Regions from separate parts of the Anaerobacillus alkaliphilus genome, predicted to be linked through region 2. Evidence: riboswitches for the same ligand, from Rfam matches in the RefSeq annotation. Region 2 holds a riboswitch; the other holds the start of a gene.

Region 1 (4,456 bases), on a different contig from region 2:
TGAGACCAATTATTCGGGTTTTTGAGCATGCAGGCCTAAGGGTAGAACCATATGAAATTGATTTACTTAAAGACCGTCACATAGCAATTATTGAATGTGAAGCACGCTTAGGAGTTGAACAATAGAGGATTACGAATGTAGAATGGTTATTAGAGTGTTTAGAAATCTAATACCGTTCTACATTTCTTATTTTAATTAGGGAAAGGATGCTTTTGATGGATCGACAGTATTTAAACTTATGTCAACATATCCTGGAAAATGGATCAGTGAAAACAGACCGTACAGGAACAGGAACAATTAGTGTTTTTGGTTATCAAATGCGAACAAGTTTAGCTGAAGGTTTTCCATTATTAACGACCAAAAAGCTTTCTTTGAAAGCAATTATTCACGAGCTACTGTGGTTTTTAAAGGGTGATACGAATATTAGCTACCTAAAAGAACACAATGTGAGAATATGGAATGAATGGGCAGATGAAAATGGTGATCTCGGCCCTGTTTATGGCAAGCAATGGCGCTCATGGACAGCACCAAATGGTCAAACGATTGATCAAATTTCTAGTGTTATTGAAGAGATCAAACGAAATCCTGACTCAAGAAGATTAATTGTGAATGCCTGGAACGTAGGTGAACTAAAAGACATGGCTTTAGCTCCTTGTCATTGTATGTTTCAATTTTACGTGAATGATGGGAAGTTATCTTGTCAGCTTTATCAAAGAAGTGCTGATGTGTTCCTTGGAGTTCCGTTTAACATAGCTTCTTATGCGTTACTTACGATGATGATTGCTCAGGTATGTGATCTAGAGCCAGGTGAGTTTGTTCACACTTTTGGTGATGTACATATCTATTCTAACCATGTGGAACAAGTAAAGCTACAGATGACTCGTGAACCTAAGCCATTACCAAAAATGAAGTTAAACTCTAATGTGACTTCTGTATTTGATTTCACTTACGAGGATTTTGAATTGGTCGATTACGATGCACATCCTCACATAAAAGGGCAGGTATCAGTATGATTTCACTGATTGTTGCCGCAGGGGAAAATAACGTGATAGGCTCAGACAACGTCATGCCTTGGCATTTACCAGCTGACCTAGCCTACTTTAAAAAGACAACAACTGGGCATGCGGTTGTGATGGGGAGAAAAACGTTTGAGTCAATAGGTAAGCCACTACCTAATCGAAAAAATATTATCCTGACTCGAGATCAACAGTTTGAGGTTGAAGGATGTGACGTCATTCATTCAGTTGAAGAAGTATTTGACTTTGAAAAAGGTCAGGAACTCTTTATCATTGGGGGAGCAGAGGTTTATCGTCAATTATTACCTCATGCAAACAAAGTCTACTTAACACGTATTCATAAAAGTTTTGAAGGTGATGCCTTTTTTCCAGAGCTTAATGATGGATGGCAATTAGTTTCAACTGAAAAGCATGAAGCTGATGAAAAAAATCCGTATCAGTATGAGTTTCAAATATATGAAAAAAGGTAGTCTCATAAAGATTATTATTTTGTCCCTCTTTGCATACACATGAAGTATGTGAAGGGGGATTTTACTTATGCTTAAGAGAAGAAGAAAATACCGACCAATGAAAGGTCCGCTTCCATTTCGTTATGTATTACTGATCTCATTTATTATTTTTATAATTATGACCGCCCAAGGTCTTGTCGTAGTTGAGAAAGGAATTCGTCCAACCTTGATTGAAATCGCCAAAACGGAAACACAGCGGATTGCAACTACTGCGATTAATGAGGCTGTGAGGAAAAAGACACTTGAGAATTCGGATTTAGAAAATGTAATTGATATTAATCCTGCTGGCAATGGAAGGGTATATACGGTTAATCCAATTGTTGTAAGCCGTGTGTTGCAGGAAACAACATTAAATGTACAGAGATATCTAAATGATGTGGCAAGGGGAAATGTCAAAAATTTAGCTATACCAGATGGAATTGAAATTGAACAAGAGAATGGATATCAGGAACAAGGGATCATTCATATGATTCCTCTTGGCCAGGCTACGAATAATGCTTTACTTGCTCACCTTGGACCAAAGGTACCGGTTAGGTTAACCGCGATCGGTGATGTAAAGTCATTTATACGTGATGAAATTGTGCCTGTAGGTATTAATAATGTATGGATTAACTTATCAATTGAGATAACAGTAGACGTTCGAGTCGTTATTCCTTTTGCGACAGAAACTGAAGTTGTCCAAACACTCATACCTGTAGGGTATATGTACATCCAAGGCGATGTTCCACAATTTTTCCATGCTGGTGGTAGTGACAGCAGTATGCCAATGCCTGCAATTATAAATCCACAAGACTTAAGCGATAGTCTAAACAACAACTAATATATGTTACTACTTTTGTCAGAACTAGCAATATTTTTTTGTTGATGTTTAATACGTACTGTTGATATAATTAACTAGTTAAAACTAAATATTTAATACCTCATCAACAGGTGAGGTAGAGGCGCAAAACTTATCAGTAGATTGCTTGAGGATGACAACTGTGAAGGCTTTTGAAAGGAAGTTTTGCCGAAGTGATAATGACTTTGTCAAAGGAATTATTGCTGGGGTGACATTGAAGAAGTGTCGCACTGTCACAATCTGTTTGCCCAATAGATTGTGGAGGACTACTAACCAAGTTGAGGGATATTGTTTACTTTTAAAGGTAGCAGTAGGTTCTCTATTGCTGCCTTTTTGTGTACATTAAAATCAGAATAATAGGAGGAAGCAAAATGGAAGGAACAATTTTTAGTTTAATTCCACCAATTTTAGCGTTAGTGATGGTAATGTTAACACGTCGTGTGTTGCTGTCACTTGGTGTTGGAATTGTAGTGGGAGCATTTATGATTAACTATGGAAATGGAAATGTCTTTATAGACAGTATCCAACAAATTTTTTCTATCGTTTATGGAATTTTTATTGATGAAGGTGCAATTAATTCATGGGAATTATACATTTTATTTTTCTTATTACTGCTAGGTATGATTGCATCTTTAATCGCGGTTACTGGTGGTAGTCGAGCGTTCGGTGAATGGGCAATGAGCCGAGTGAAAACGAGAGTAGGAGCACAAATTGTTACGGTATTACTAGGGATTATTATCTTTATAGATGACTATTTTAATAGCTTAACAGTTGGGAACGTCGGACGTCCGTTAACAGATCGTCACCGTGTCTCTAGAGCGAAATTAGCTTACCTAGTAGACTCGACTGCCGCGCCAATGTGCGTAATTGCGCCAGTATCAAGCTGGGGTGCGTATATCATTACCATTATCGGAGGAATTCTTGTTTCTCATAGCGTAACGCAATGGGAAGCACTGACTGCGTTTGTCTTAATTGCACCAATGAACTTTTACGCAATTTTTGCAGTATTGATGGTTATTGCTGTAATCTACTTTAAATTAGACATCGGCCAAATGCGTGTTCATGAACAACGTGCGATTGAAACAGGTGCCGTAGTCGATACAAGTAAAGGAACACCTCCAGGAGACCAAGGAGATGTACCAGCGACTTCTGGTAAAGTTGGCGATCTAATATGGCCAATCGTAACATTAATTGTTGCAACAGTGTTCTTTATGATTACAACTGGTATTGAAGGAGCTGAAGGTGATACATCAATTTTGGCGATCTTTGAAAATACAGATGTAGCTGCTGCACTTCTTTATGGTGGACTAGTAAGTTTAGCTATTACCTTAGCGTTAAGCTTCACACGAAAAGTCGAAGCAACGAAAATTGGCTTAGGATTATGGGCAGGAATTAAGTCAATGCTACCAGCTATTTATATTTTGATTTTTGCTTGGACAATTATCTCGATCATTAAAGATCTTGGCACAGGAACATATTTAGCTAGCCTAGTTCAAGAAACTAACTTAAACCTAGCGTATTTACCGGTAATCTTATTCATCATCGCAGGCTTTATGGCATTTTCTACAGGAACAAGCTGGGGAACATTTGGGATTATGTTACCGATCGCTGGAGATATTGCTGCTGCGACTGATGTATCGCTAATGCTTCCGGTATTAGCAGCAGTACTTGCAGGTTCAATCTTTGGTGACCATTGCTCGCCAATTTCAGATACAACAATTCTTTCGTCGACAGGGGCAGGAAGTCATCATATTGACCACGTCATGACACAGCTACCATATGCGTTAATCATCGCTGGTATCTCGATTGTTGGTTATTTAGCACTTGGCTTAACAGGAAGTGCAATTGTTGGTTTCCTAGCAGCAGCAGTGACATTTGTTGCTGTCGTAATAGTACTGAAAAAACTGTTCCCTGCGTTAAAAGGAGCATAGGTAAGTTAGGAGGGTGTCCCAAGAAGCTTTGCTTACTTGGAACACTCTCTTTTTTGGATAATTAAACGCATATTTCTTGTTTAAAAATTACATTATTACCAGCAAATAACGGAACTGATGTCCTTGAAGAAATTATAAGTTACTTAAAGACAAGTTTACGTT
Region 2 (4,456 bases):
AAACTTCTTGATCGTCTATATCCATTAAGAAAATGTAGCACCATACCCGATAGAGTATGCCTATATTATCATATTAACCAATGCCTAGGACCATGCATTCAAGAAGTGAGCGAAGCTACAAATCGTGAAATGGTTGAGGAGATCTCTCGTTTCTTGAACGGTGGTCATAAAGAAATTAAAAAAGATTTGTTTGCTAAAATGGAAAAGGCTGCTGAAGCATTAGAGTTCGAACGAGCAAAGGAATACCGTGACCAAATTCAACACATTGAGGCAGTGATGGAAAAGCAGAGGATAACAATTGCTGATGATGTTGATCGGGACGTTTTTGGCTTTGCTTACGATAAAGGCTGGATGTGTGTACAGGTCTTTTTTGTTCGTCAGGGAAAGCTAATAGAACGTGATGTTTCGCTGTTTCCAGTTTATCAAGAGCCTGATGATGAATTTTTAACATTCCTAGGACAATTCTATAGTCAAAAAGAGCACATTAAGCCCAAGGAAATATTCCTACCAAAATCAATTGATAAAGAGCTAGCTAGTGATTTTATCCAAGTTCGAACCGTTCATCCTCAAAAAGGACCCAAGAAGGACTTAATTGAACTGGCAGGTAAAAACGCAGAAGCGGCTTTAAAAGAAAAGTTCGCTTTAATTGAACGTGACGAAGCAAAAACGGTTAGGGCTATTGAAAACTTAGGGATTGCTTTAAATATTCATTCACCCCATCTAATTGAAGCCTTTGATAATTCGAACATTCAAGGTGTAGATCCAGTTTCCGCTATGGTCTCGTTTGTTGATGGAAAACCAAATCGTAAAGGATATCGAAAATATAAAGTGAAAACAGTAACAGGCCCGGATGACTATGAATCAATGAGAGAGGTTGTTAGAAGACGTTATTTAAGACAACTTAAAGAAAACCAACCATTACCTGACCTAATTGTGATTGATGGAGGTAAGGGACAAATTTCAGCTGCTCAAAGTGTTATTGAAGACGAGTTAGGTTTATCAATTCCCGTATGTGGTTTGGCAAAAGATGATAAACACCGAACGTCACAATTATTAATGGGTGATCCACCTGAAATAATCCCATTAAAAAGAGATAGTCAGGAGTTTTATTTGTTGCAACGGATCCAAGATGAAGTTCACCGTTTTGCAATTACATTTCATCGTCAAATTCGTAGCAAAACTTTGTTTACATCTGTTCTTGATGATATTGATGGAGTAGGAGAGAAACGGAAACGTACATTGTTAAAACATTTTGGATCAGTTAAGAAAATGAAAGAAGCCGAGTTAGAAGATTTTCGTAGCATAGGAATACCAGAAAAAGTAGCATTGGCTCTAATGGAAAAACTAAAAGAGTAAGATGGAGAGTTTTTCTTTCTCTCCCACATTTACAATTACTTTTTTTTCTGATAAACTACTTCTTAATTGAATATCCAATACTTCAAATGTTGAAGTGGTGGTAGAGGTGCAAAAACCAAGAGTAAATTATCGTAGGATGATGAGGTCCAGTAATGATAATTAAAAGGGGAATTTGCCGAAGTGTAACACTCGCTCACGAGTTTTATGCTGGACCTGCATTGAAGAAATGTAGGGCTGTCACACAGTCACCCCAATGATTGTGTGGAGAACTATCTCACGTGTACGGGAACATTATTTTTCGTTTCTATTGTTTTAACACATTAAAAAGTTAAAGCATCAGTGAGGGTTTTCTTCTTACTGATGCTTTTTTATATGGAAAAACTACTGAGATAGAATTGGGGAAAATATAGAAATTGAAAGGATGTTACGTATGGGGTTAGTGGTGCAAAAATTCGGTGGAACTTCAGTTGGAAGTGTAGAAAGAATCAAACATGTTGCAGGTAGAGTGATAGAAACGGTTGAAAACGGTGATCAGGTTGTCGTAGTTGTCTCTGCGATGGGTAAGTCAACTGATGAGTTAGTAAAATTGGCTAACGATATAACGGATAAGCCTAGTAAAAGAGAGATGGATATGCTACTTAGTACTGGTGAGCAAGTGACTATATCGTTATTATCAATGGCATTACAGGCGAGAGGTTATGAGGCAGTTTCATTAACTGGCTGGCAGGCAGGGATTATCACAGAAGCTTGCCATAGCAATGCTCGTATTACGAAGTTTGAGGAAGAAACAATTAAACAACATTTGGGTGCAGGGAAAATCGTTATTGTTGCTGGTTTCCAAGGTGTAACTGTAGATGATGAAATTACTACTTTAGGAAGAGGAGGATCAGATACGACAGCAGTTGCTCTCGCAGCTGGCTTACATGCTGATCGTTGTGATATCTTTACTGATGTAACAGGCGTATTTACAACAGACCCAAGAGTAGTAAAAAATGCTCGGAAATTAAGCTCAATTTCCTATGATGAAATGTTAGAATTAGCAAACCTTGGTGCAGGAGTATTACATCCTCGTGCTGTTGAGTTTGCAAAAAATTATCAGGTAAAATTAACGGTTCGTTCTAGTATGGTTGAAGAAGAAGGCACAATGATTGAGGAGGAAGTAACAGTGGAAGAGAATTTAGTTGTACGTGGTCTAGCTTTTGAAAGTAATGTGGCTAAAATATCAGTTTGTGGCATGCCAAACCAAATTGAAGGACTATCAAATTTATTTACAACACTAGCTGCAAACAATGTGAATGTGGATATTATTATCCAAAATGTCATCGCAAGTGAGAATACAAATATTTCCTTTTCAGTTCTTTCTGAGAAGTTAACTGAAACGTTAGAAGTACTTGAGCAAAATCGTGAAACATTAAAATTTCAAGAAATCTTGCACGAAACAGGACTAGCCAAAGTATCAATAGTAGGTTCAGGAATGATCTCTAATCCAGGTGTGGCTGGTCAAATGTTTAAAGCTCTTTCAGAAAAAGGGATTTTAATAAAAATGGTTAGTACATCAGAAATTAAAGTTTCTACGGTTGTAGACCAAAAAGATATGGTGTTGGCTGTCGAGACACTTCATGAAGAATTTCAATTAGATAAAGTTAAGGTTACTGTTTAGTATTACTGAGAAAACGAGCAGCATCTTGATGCTGCTCGTTTTTTACACGCTTTCATCGTACACATCCCATTTAACGTGAAAAATCAGCGTTGGATGCCCTTTTTTTTGTACTTCGTTTGTTTCTGTCATATACCCGACAATACGTTGAATTTGCTCAGCTAGAAAACCAGCTTCTAGAGGTCGATGTATTTGTTTTTTTTGCCCAAATAAGCTAGACGTTAACTCAAAGGTTAATTCTGATTTTTTTTCTTTTAACAGTGTTAACTCTCCCCAACCTGCTCGTTGGAAGAAACCAATAATTTCTTCAATGGAGTTAACCGGATATTTTCTTGCAAGTGATTTCCCCGACCAATATAAAATAATATTATGCTCTTTTCCAAGAAGATCTGGTAGAACATCTTCTCTTAATAAATCGTAGCCAAACAAAGGAATTTGCAGTTCTGTTTCATCTATGGTTGTTGTCTTTTTTTGACCAAAGATCATCATCCGTCCCCCAATTTTTTTGTGTAAGTCATGTAGAATTTTAGTATGGCTCTAAGTTCAAACTTATAAATCATTGATTTCTACAATTAACTTTTACTCTATAAAGTATTATACTTCTTTTATTGTGAATTCACTATATGCTATTTCTAAATCTGTGGTATACTAAGTCCCGAACAAAATTCGGAGGTAAAGATGATGAATTTATCTAAAGGTAAGTTTTTAACCCCGTTTCGCATTATTATTATCTCATATATTGTAGCAATGTTTTTATTTAGTTTGTTGCTATATTTACCCATTTCAAGCTTACCTGGTGTAAACGTGACATATCCGGAAGCCTTGTTTACTTCCGTTAGTGCAGTAAGTGTAACTGGACTAACAGTTGTGAATGTTTCCGAAACGTTCAGCTACATAGGTATTATTTTTTTGGCAATAGCTATTCAATTAGGCGGAATTGGAATTATGACCTTAGGGACATTTGTTTGGATGATCTTTGGTAGAAAAATCATTCTTTCTCAAAGAATGCTTATCATGGTTGACCAAAATCAAAATAATTTCTCGGGTCTTGTGAACTTAATGCGTGGGATACTAGTTGTTGCGTTAGCGATTGAATTAATTGGTGCACTTATTTTAGGAACATACTTTTTAAATCATTTCGATACAGTTGGTGAAGCATATTACCAAGGAGCTTTTGCATCCCTAAGTGCTTTTACAAACGCAGGTTTTGACGTTACTGGCCAATCATTAATTCCTTTTGCAAATGATTATTTTGTCCAACTCGTTACTGTTTTGTTGATTTTTGCTGGAGCAATTGGCTTCCCGGTGTTAATGGAGTTAAAGCAGTATTTCTCTAAAGAACACCCGAATTTCAAATTTAGCTTATTCACCAAGATTACTACAGCCACATATTTCATTGTGTTTTTCTTTGGTTTTATCTCCATTTGGGCGTTAGAGTATGGG

What was found. A riboswitch is a leader RNA that binds a small molecule or an ion and turns the genes downstream of it on or off. The one in region 2 is predicted to bind lysine.
Region 1: linked by a shared signal. The riboswitch ahead of DS745_RS09995 (Na+/H+ antiporter NhaC family protein) and the one ahead of DS745_RS19210 (aspartate kinase) in region 2 are both predicted to bind lysine.

Annotation. Positions count from the first base shown of each region.
Region 1 covers NZ_QOUX01000032.1:225,071-229,526, forward strand. The annotation lists gene DS745_RS09975 (HD-GYP domain-containing protein) at 1-125, shown strand, start outside; gene DS745_RS09980 (thymidylate synthase) at 216-1,013, shown strand; gene DS745_RS09985 (dihydrofolate reductase) at 1,010-1,486, shown strand; gene yunB (sporulation protein YunB) at 1,554-2,345, shown strand; lysine riboswitch at 2,454-2,640, shown strand; gene DS745_RS09995 (Na+/H+ antiporter NhaC family protein) at 2,735-4,294, shown strand.
Region 2 covers NZ_QOUX01000046.1:817,745-822,200, reverse strand. The annotation lists gene uvrC (excinuclease ABC subunit UvrC) at 1-1,356, shown strand, start outside; lysine riboswitch at 1,450-1,636, shown strand; gene DS745_RS19210 (aspartate kinase) at 1,787-3,016, shown strand; gene DS745_RS19205 (YslB family protein) at 3,059-3,499, opposite strand; gene DS745_RS19200 (TrkH family potassium uptake protein) at 3,695-4,456, shown strand, end outside.